Regions from separate parts of the Lysinibacillus sp. FSL R7-0073 genome, predicted to be linked through region 2. Evidence: riboswitches for the same ligand, from Rfam matches in the RefSeq annotation. Region 2 holds a riboswitch; each other region holds the start of a gene.
The links. A riboswitch is a leader RNA that binds a small molecule or an ion and turns the genes downstream of it on or off. The one in region 2 is predicted to bind cobalamin.

Region 1 (3,178 bases), 1.2 Mb from region 2:
TTACGCATTCTTTCCTATATGATGAAATGGCGTTTACCTTTGCGAAGGTTGAATCGGGCATAGAGTCTATCATAGATTAAAAAAATGAATAAGCGCAAATAGTTCCTTAACTATTTGCGCTTAATTGTTTTTCAGTAACTATTTAGCCAAAAGATTCATTGCTTCTTCCAGCGTCACCATATTTTTCATCATCGAGCAAGCAGCATCTAATAGAGGAAAGACTAGGGCTGCACCAGAACCTTCTCCTAGGCGCATATTCATGTGCAGCATCGGTTCCACTCCGAGTAATTCAGCGGCTATTTTAGCTCCTGGCTCCTCCGATGCATGAGAAGGTATGATAAAGTCCTTTACTTTCGGTTCAATTTGATAAGCAATAAGCGCAGCAATCGTTGAAATAAATCCATCAATGACAACAGGTTTTCGGTGACTTGCGGCAGCAAGTATGATACCAGCCATAGCCCCGATCTCTAGCCCTCCAACTTTAGCTAGAACATCAATGATATCGGTAGGATTGGGTTTGTTGAGCGTAATTGCTTTTTCAATGACCCTTGCTTTATGAGCAATTCCTCCTTGACCAACGCCTGCTCCAAATCCTGTTATTTCAATTGGGTCATAGCCAGTCAAAACAGCTAAAATCGCAGTACTCGGCGTTGTATTACCAATGCCCATCTCACCTGTTCCAATTAGATTAGCTCCATTTGTGATTTCGTCTGTTGCCACACGAATCCCCACTTCAATAGATTGAATGGCCTCCTTTCTAGACATAGCAGGGCCTTGTGCCATGTTATCTGTACCATATTTTACTTTTTGAACAATTACGCCCGCATCGAGAGGAATATCTTCCTTTACTCCAACATCTACCGTTACAACCTTCGTATTAGTCACACTTGCAATCGCACAAACGCCTGTACCTCCCTTTGGAAAATTTAATGTTTGAAATAAAGTAACATCTTGTGGGTTCGTCGTCACACCTTCCTTACAAACTCCATGATCTGCTGCACAGACAATCATCACCTTTTTATCAATCACCGGATATAATTGTCCTGTAATCCCAGAAAGTTGCACAGCAATGGACTCTAATTTACCTAGGCTACCTGGCGGCTTACAAAGAATATCTATTCGACGCCTCGCTTGCTCCATACTATTCTTATCAGCGCCTTGAATGTTTTGAATCGTGTCCTGTAATAATTGCATTGTCACTTCTCCTCTCGTTTTTCATGAAGACAAAATAAAAAGTCTGTAGTTTATTGTCATGACAAATAAACTACAGACTTTTCCATCATCTATATCCTCTTAAAGCAAATAGGCAGGTCTCCTGGCTTAAGTTCAACATTTCATAGTACCTTCCCAGCAATTTGCTAGTGGTCTTCACTATTAAACTCCCTTTTACAGTGGCGGGTCCGCTAAAGCTTTTCACTTTATTCCCTATTCTCCCTAAATGGGCACCTAATGCTTGTATTAAGCTACTTTTAATCTACGACAGCATATTTTTTCTGTCAACATTTGAATGCGTTACTTGTACTATTTCTTTGGCTCTTTTTCTAGCTCGCTTAGCAATGTTGACCCTAATAATAGTACCGCTCCTATTATTTGTAGAAGTGTCATTTTTTCTCCAATAATCATCGTTGAAATGACTAATGATGTCAGTGGATCTATATAGCTAAGAATGGCTATACTTTGCCCTTTCAGCTTTGACATGCCCCAAAAGAACAATAAAAATCCAACCCCTGCATGGACAATACCTAATGAAATTAATAATAGGACTGACTTAAAACTGATTGTCATGACCTGAAATTCTGTTGTTCCAAATATATAAAAGCAAAGGAAAAATGCTGCTAAAGATAGTTGAATTATTGTATTTTCCGGTTCTTTTAAACCACATATACATTTATTTGTAAATGTTAGAGCTGTGTAAAAGCATGCAGCAATAAGACCGTAGACAATACCAATAAAATGTTTACTGTCCCCAGTGCCTTGACTTTGGACTATCAAAAATAGTCCGATAAGGGCCACACAGATATACAGTATTTTTCTGCCAACTAGCTTCTCCTTTAAGATAATTGGAGATAAGCTGATAACAAGTACTGGTGCAAAATAATAACTAAGTGCAGCATTAGCAATTGTTGTTTCTTTATAAGCCTGAAATAAGAAAATCCAATTCCCACATAAGGCAACACTAGAAAGTACTAATTTCCACTTATTTTTGAGAATACTTCTTTTCGTAAAGCTTTCCTTTTTATAAATAAAAATCACTATCAAAAAACAAGCACCAATTAAACTCATCCAAAAAGCGATTTCACTTGAAGTTAAAGGTATATACTTGGCGAAAACACCAACTGCGCCAAAAATAATCATGGATAATATAAACGCTAATTTTCCGCTCATTACAATTCCTACTTTCTACGTATAAGTTTTAATCTATACAGTAGAATCTATTGAAAATGAGCAAACTGTTATCGTATGCCTTAACAGTAGATTCTACTGTAAAGACATTGTTGGGGGTGCTATTGAACGAAACATACAAAATCCCTCCTTCATCGATATAATTGTAACATATTTCTGAAAATTAAAGAGTACGTTTTATAGATACAGGGAAAAGGAATGGCTAATTACTTCATAAGGTAAGCCTAAAATTTTCTTTAAGGAGGAGTTAGAATGAACGCAAGAGAATTAAGAAACGCTATTGCGGATACTTGTGAAAATTATGATAGTCATTACGCTCAGTTAGTGAAACCGATTAATCAGTTATTAATAAATGTTGATGCTTCCATCAGTGCAGAAACAGCGTATGTCATTATGGAAAATTTGAAATTATTTTATAGTGGAGATAAATATATGGCGGAATGTCACTTCGATGAGAGTGAAAATTTCTTAAAGGATGGCATTGAGCTTTTACAAAAGGGAGATCTTGCGAATGGCGCTTTACAAATATACGGTGCTGGTTTAAATTTTGCCAGCTATGCTTCAAAGGTTCGTGGGCAAAAAAACGTGAACCCGTACATGAACTTTGAAAAAAACTTTAGCCTCATCATGGACTCACTCCAAAAATAAGCACATGAAAAAAGAAAGAGTATATACTCTTTCTTTTTTCATTATGTCATTATTTAAATTCTAATTCGCCATCGTAAGCTAACATGCCGCCTTCAAGGTTTGTCACATCAAATCCTTGTGCCTCTAA
Region 2 (3,178 bases):
CGGATCATACAACCGATATTAAAGGCACCTTTTACTGGATCAAGGACATAGGATGTTCCTGGAATACGAGTACCATTTGGAACAACTGTACCTGGTACTACAGGACCCAGAAGTTTTGTACATTCAGGATATTGTAAAGCTAAAATGCCGCAACCTAACGTATCCAATAAAACATATCGAGCTGTTTCGTAAGCTTCTTCGCTCGTAATCTTTGTGTTTAATACGTAATCCGCAATATCAACAAGAAGCTGGTCTGTCGCCGTTTTTTCATTCGTTTTGATCATCTATATCTTCCTTTCAAGGTATGAATTTGATATACTAGTTTGCTAATGGGCATTGGTCAGAATGTCCATCAGCTCTATGGCGAGTTGTTAAAACTTGATTATACCGACAATTCTTCAAGGTTATGACGCTCGCCTATATAATGAACACGAGGTCTAAATAATCGATTATTGTCATGTTGTTCGATTACATGTGCACATAAACCGATCGTTCGAGAGCCAAAGAAAATAGGCGTATATAATTCGATTGGTAAGCCCAGCATGTAGTACACTGGCGCAGCGTAATAATCTAAATTTGGATACAAACCTTTTTCCTCCACCATCACTTTTTCACCAGCTTCACACATGTGATATAAGCGGTCATCCCCTTGCTCCAAGCATAATTTATACAAAGCTTCTTTCATGATCTGCGCTCTTGGGTCCATTTTTTTCATATAGACACGATGGCCAAAGCCCATTATTTTATCTTTATTTTTAAGCTTGTTTTTCAGCATCGCTTCAAAGCCTTCTGCAGTCTTAGCTTCAAGCAGCATATACATGACTGCCTCATTTGCCCCACCATGTAAATTTCCTTTCAATGATGCGACAGCACCAGTTAGAGCACCATACAGATCAGATTGTGTGGAAGCAATAACACGAGCAGCAAAGGTCGAATTCGGCATTTCATGTTCACTATATAAAACAAGTGATTGGTCAAAAATTTCATCTTCTAATGGTGTTGGTTTTCTTCCAGTAATCATGTAATAAAAATTAGCACTATATGAAAGCTCACTATCCGGTTCTACTACCTCTTGACCATTTAATACACGGTAGCTATTCGCAACGATATTGGGCATTCCACCTAAAAGTCGATATGCTCGTGTTACATTCCTTTCAGTCGAACGATCATTGATATGCTGATCATATCCTGCTAACGCTGAAATTCCAGTTCTAAGGCCGTCCATAGCATGTGTCCCATTTGGTAATAAGTTAAAAATTTGAAAAAGCTCTTGTGGAACGTGATAGTTATCTTTCAAATTATCCTGTAAGTCAGCTTGTTGCTCAGTAGTTGGTAGGTTTCCGTGCAATAATAAATGGACAATATCTAAATAGGAATATCGCTGAGATAGTTCAATCAAATCATAGCCCCGTATAACAATTTGGCTTCCTACTACGTCTAAGAAAGACAGTTTTGTTTCCGCAGCAATAACTCCATCAAGACCTGGTGAATACGTTAACTCCATGGATTACAACCCCTTTGTTTAATCATTCTTGTAAGCGTTACCATTCAAACTCGAAAGAACAACAAAAAAACAACTTCTACCCCTTTAGAAGTTGTTAATCTACAAAAGTATGACAGAACAAAAAACAGTGAACTTACATCCATTCACACTCATCATACAGTAGCTACACCTCCCTATCCTCGTAGGTCAATTGATGCTTATTTAGCGGCAGGTCTCCTGACTTATCATCAACATTCCTATAACACCTTCCCGTTTTGAAGAACAAAACAGTGGTCTCGTTATGGAACTCCTACATACAGTTGCGAGACAGTGTTGGACTCACACCAACTTCCCTTTTAATCAAATGGAATCAAACCCATTTGAACCACCAAAATTTAGCATATTCAATTTGTCTTTTTACCTTAACATAGAGGTTTCCAAACAATCAATATAGGTAAAATTCAGAAAAGACTGATTATAAAAAGCTATTTTTCATTTTTGACGAACTATTCTGCATATTTAAGCATTATTTCGCTCAAAAAAAGATTGTTAATCAATCCCAATGGAGCTATATTTATGAAGTCTGCTTTAAAAAAGCGATTTGTTTTGCATTACGATGAAACGAGGAGTGACGGGATGGGCTATATAACAGAATTAAGAAAGCTTATCGGTAATAGACCGATTATAAGCGTTGGTTCGACAGTTGTTGTTGTTAATGATGATAAGAAAATACTCTTTCAACATCGTTCAGATACATTGGATTGGGGATTACCTGGCGGCTCAATGGATATAAACGAAACATTAGAGCAGGTTGCTGCGCGTGAACTTTATGAGGAAACTGGACTCGTAGCTAAAGAGTTTGAGTTTATCGGTGTTTTTACAGGACCTGATTATTACTACTGTTATCCGAATGGCGATGAAATCTATACAGTCATTCACCTTTATAGAGCTAAACATGTAAGGGGTGTATTGGAAATGAAAGATGGTGAGAGCTTAAGCCTCACCTATTTCAGTAAGGAAGAACTTCCGAATAATATGGAACAGAGGACGGTCGCTCTCTTAAACAACCTAGAGGGCAAAATATGGGAGTTCGAAAGCTCCTTTACGAAGCTTTCCAAATAGCAATGTAAGAATTTTAATAAGGACTTTATTCGCAAAGGTATTTCAGATTATTCCAAACTAGTATTCTTGTGAATTCTTTCGCGAGGGTGAGTGGGTAAAATCGCGTTGCATAGCTCAAGTGATGCGGAATGCTTAAATGGTTCACCTTTCATACTTTCCTCTACTAGCTGACCATTTTGCATGACTAGGATGCGATCTGAAATAAAGCGTGTAGCCTGTAGGTCATGAGAAATGAAAATGTAGGCAAGTTGCAAATCCTTTTGTAGTGTCTGTAGTAATTGAATGATATGTTTTTGCAAAATCATATCTAAACTACTAATGGCTTCATCTAAAACAATTAATTTTGGATGTAAGGCAAGCGCTCTTGCAATGTTCACACGCTGTTGTTGTCCCCCACTAAGCTGGGAAGGATACTTTTCGGCAATAGATTTTTCTAACTCTACATGATCAAGTAATTCCTTTACGTTAAAATGTCTCTCAGCTGAGCTATAATGCTCGAAATTTAGGTACGGTTCCTCTAAAATTTGAAAAATGGTGTGCTTTGGATTTAATGAATGATAGCTATTTTGAAAG
Region 3 (3,178 bases), 1.9 Mb from region 2:
CCAACTGCGCAATGATGGACTAGCCCTAAATTATTAGGGTTTTGTATAGTCATCATTAATTCCTTAAAAGAGGGATTATGAAAAGGCATTTGTGCATAAAAGTCCTTGAACATATCAGCGTTAACTACTTTATAAAACTCTCTACCACCTGTATTGGTTGGCATTTCAAAAGCATGCTTTCCCTTCGCAGGGATTTGAATATATCGAGTTTGTGGAAACACAGGATTAGGATTATGTTGTACTTCATTTGTGTCACGATAATCAAAAATTGTTTTAATACCTAATGTTTCAAATAATTCTTTATCTGTCGCTGTCATTTTACCAAGTGCGGCAGAGCGATAAAATAAGCCATTTCTTATAACGCGCCCATCCCTCGTTTGATATCCCCCCATATCTCGGAAATTATAAACAGCCTCAAACTGAATATTTTTTTGTACTTGCTTCATTGAACTACACCTCCCTATATTAATAAGCGTTCTTACCTTTATTCTATCGAACAAACTACATGAATACCAATTTTCACACTAGGTAATAAAATAGAAAATGCTAGCTGTAATTAACAACTAGCATTTTCTACGATTTTATTTATATAACTCTGGATACACAGCTTTAGCAACGAGCTCAACTGCTTCACCAATACGCGGACCTGGGCGATTTGAGATATCTGTGTCAAGGGACTGAACTGCCTTGTTTTGAATAGCTGTTACCGTATTCCACCCATCACGAGCAAGGATTTCTCCAATTGGATTTTCTGTATAGTTGACTGTTGTTAAAATGACGTCTGGATTTCTCGCAATAACATCTTCCTCAGATACTTGCTTCCAGCCATCTAAATCTTCAAACACATTCTTTACATTTGCAGCATTTAATATTTCTTGTTGGAAAGTACCAGAGCCTGCTGTATAAATTTCAGGCTTTGGACTAATTTCTAAATAAATATTTTTTGGTGTTTTTACTTCTTTAACCTTTGTTTGCACATCAGCGATTTTTGCTTTAATTTCCTCGTTTAATGCCTTTCCTTTATCCTTAACATCCATAACAGCTGCAATTTGTTCGATATCTCCATATACATCATCGAATGTACCCGCTGATTGAATAACAAACACTTTAATTCCTGCATCTTCGAGTGGCTTAAGTGCATCCTTCTCACCAATCGTATACGCAATAACAACATCTGGCTTTAACGCTAAAATTCGCTCACTGTTATAATTCACAGTATCAGAAACACGTTCGATTTTTTGGGCAGCTTCTGGATATGTATCATATTCAGTGGCACCTACAATTTTATCGCCAACCCCTAGTGCAAATAGAATTTCTGTGTTACTAGGCTGTAAAGACACAACTGTTTTTGGCACTTCCTTAAACTCTATTTCGACACCACGATCATCGGTTACTTTATAACTTGTTTGCTCAATCTTTTGTTCATCTTCGGATACATCTTTATTTTTTGTATCTTCCGCGGTACCACAACCTGCTAAAACGAGCACTAGCAATAATACCGATAGCCATTGTAAATTAAATAGTTTCTTCATTATTATTCACCTTTTTCTTTTTCATTGGATATGATTTACTCATAAACGGAATTTCAGCTATTCCAGCTTGTTGATTCGTATAGACAGCCATTACAAAACATACATTGGCTAATAAGCCTAAATAATCGAAGAGAATATTAGGTACCTCTCGTTCTTCCGAAACCGTGTGTAAAGTTCGATATGATTTTTTCGCCTCACTACGACAAAGATGTAAAGCAGCAGCCGCCTCTGTTCCTTGAGGTAAAACAAAATTTTGAATCTTTTCCTTCACATGACTTACATAAAAATCATAGCGCTCACTTAACCAAGATAGATCCTCATCTGTAACTGCTAGCTTTCCACGAACCGAGCCATTCACATGATAAGCCATAGGTAAAACCTGGATTAAATCATCTACAACAACCTGGACATTCTCTTTCTTTACTATAGCTAGCGCAACCCCTAAATGCGTTGTTAAACTATCTGTGCGAATCTCAAAATCGACAGTTGAAGCCTTCTCTCGCATAAAAGGATAACAAGAATAACGTGCATCTTTTTTCAACCTGCTGTCCCCCTTTTTCATAATGAAAATCCTCACTTTTTTAGAACATAAAAAAACATCGCTCCTCACACAAAGGAACGACGAAAATAACATAATGATTGTCATAGAAACACGACACTGCCTATGTATTTGCCGTATATCCTCCTAGCTTCCGAAGAGTTGTTATACGTTCAAATAAAGGTCGGTCTCCTGGCTTGTACAACGCTCCTATATAAATAGATAAGAGCTATAAAGAACCTTCCCATTTCCTATGAAACAGTGGCACATCTTTATAATAGCTGTACTTACAGTTGCGGAAACAGCTTCGGCTTATACCGAATTCCCGATTATGCTAGCTAGCACCTTTATTCTGCAAGAATAATTCACTTGTAAAGCAGTTTATCATAGATTGATAGGAAAAAATAGTTGCGTACAAAAATGATAGCCGTTTTAGAAGTATTTTCATTTCCATAAAATCACTCTACTACAATACTTTTTCAATCGCTTGCTCAATATCAAGCTGTGAGTCTGTAGGCTCAAAGCGAGCTATGGTTTTTCCACTTGCATCTACTAGGAATTTAGTAAAATTCCAGCGAATATTACGACCATCTAAAAAGCTTGGAGCAAGTTGAATGATTGCCTCAGCAAGCATTTTCTCCTGCATGCTTGCTTTTCCGAATTCACGAAAATTAACTTCATGTTTTAAATAATTAAATAAAGGGTGTGTCGTCTCACCATTTACTTGGACTAGCTCAAAAATGGGAAACGTAACTCCATAGTTTACCTTACAAAGATGCGCAGTTTCCTCTCCATCTTCAGGATTTTGATGGCCAAACTGATCACAAGGAAATCCTAAAACGACAAAATTATTTTTTCCATATTTATCGTACATTTTTTGTAAGTCTTCAAACTGATATGTAAATCGGCATTGATTGGCCGTGTTAACAATTAGCATCGTTTTTCCTCGAAAAGTTTCCATTGATAAAATTTCACCATTCGGCTTCCGTACTAAATAATTATAAATACTCATTCCCTAACCCCTTTTGTTTTTTCATATATTATAGTTGACTAATCTCCTAATAACCAAAGAGTTTGCACAAAAAACACCATCTCGTTACTAGGAACG

Region 1: another riboswitch for cobalamin. It lies ahead of cobT (nicotinate-nucleotide--dimethylbenzimidazole phosphoribosyltransferase); the one in region 2 lies ahead of mmgD (citrate synthase).
Region 3: another riboswitch for cobalamin. It lies ahead of MKY88_RS22020 (hypothetical protein); the one in region 2 lies ahead of mmgD (citrate synthase).

The regions. Positions count from the first base shown of each region.
Region 1 covers NZ_JBBPAS010000001.1:1,266,998-1,270,175, reverse strand. The annotation lists gene MKY88_RS06010 (trimeric intracellular cation channel family protein) at 1-63, shown strand, start outside; gene cobT (nicotinate-nucleotide--dimethylbenzimidazole phosphoribosyltransferase) at 139-1,194, opposite strand; cobalamin riboswitch at 1,289-1,465, opposite strand; gene MKY88_RS06000 (DMT family transporter) at 1,522-2,385, opposite strand; gene MKY88_RS05995 (hypothetical protein) at 2,656-3,051, shown strand; gene MKY88_RS05990 (rhodanese-like domain-containing protein) at 3,101-3,178, opposite strand, start outside.
Region 2 covers NZ_JBBPAS010000001.1:2,497,349-2,500,526, forward strand. The annotation lists gene MKY88_RS12335 (bifunctional 2-methylcitrate dehydratase/aconitate hydratase) at 1-284, opposite strand, end outside; gene mmgD (citrate synthase) at 383-1,504, opposite strand; cobalamin riboswitch at 1,694-1,888, opposite strand; gene MKY88_RS12345 (NUDIX hydrolase) at 2,120-2,605, shown strand; gene MKY88_RS12350 (ABC transporter ATP-binding protein) at 2,653-3,178, opposite strand, start outside.
Region 3 covers NZ_JBBPAS010000001.1:4,389,435-4,392,612, forward strand. The annotation lists gene MKY88_RS22010 (tyrosine-protein phosphatase) at 1-446, opposite strand, end outside; gene MKY88_RS22015 (ABC transporter substrate-binding protein) at 582-1,532, opposite strand; gene MKY88_RS22020 (hypothetical protein) at 1,516-2,073, opposite strand; cobalamin riboswitch at 2,236-2,434, opposite strand; gene MKY88_RS22025 (glutathione peroxidase) at 2,537-3,082, opposite strand; gene MKY88_RS22030 (hypothetical protein) at 3,170-3,178, opposite strand, start outside.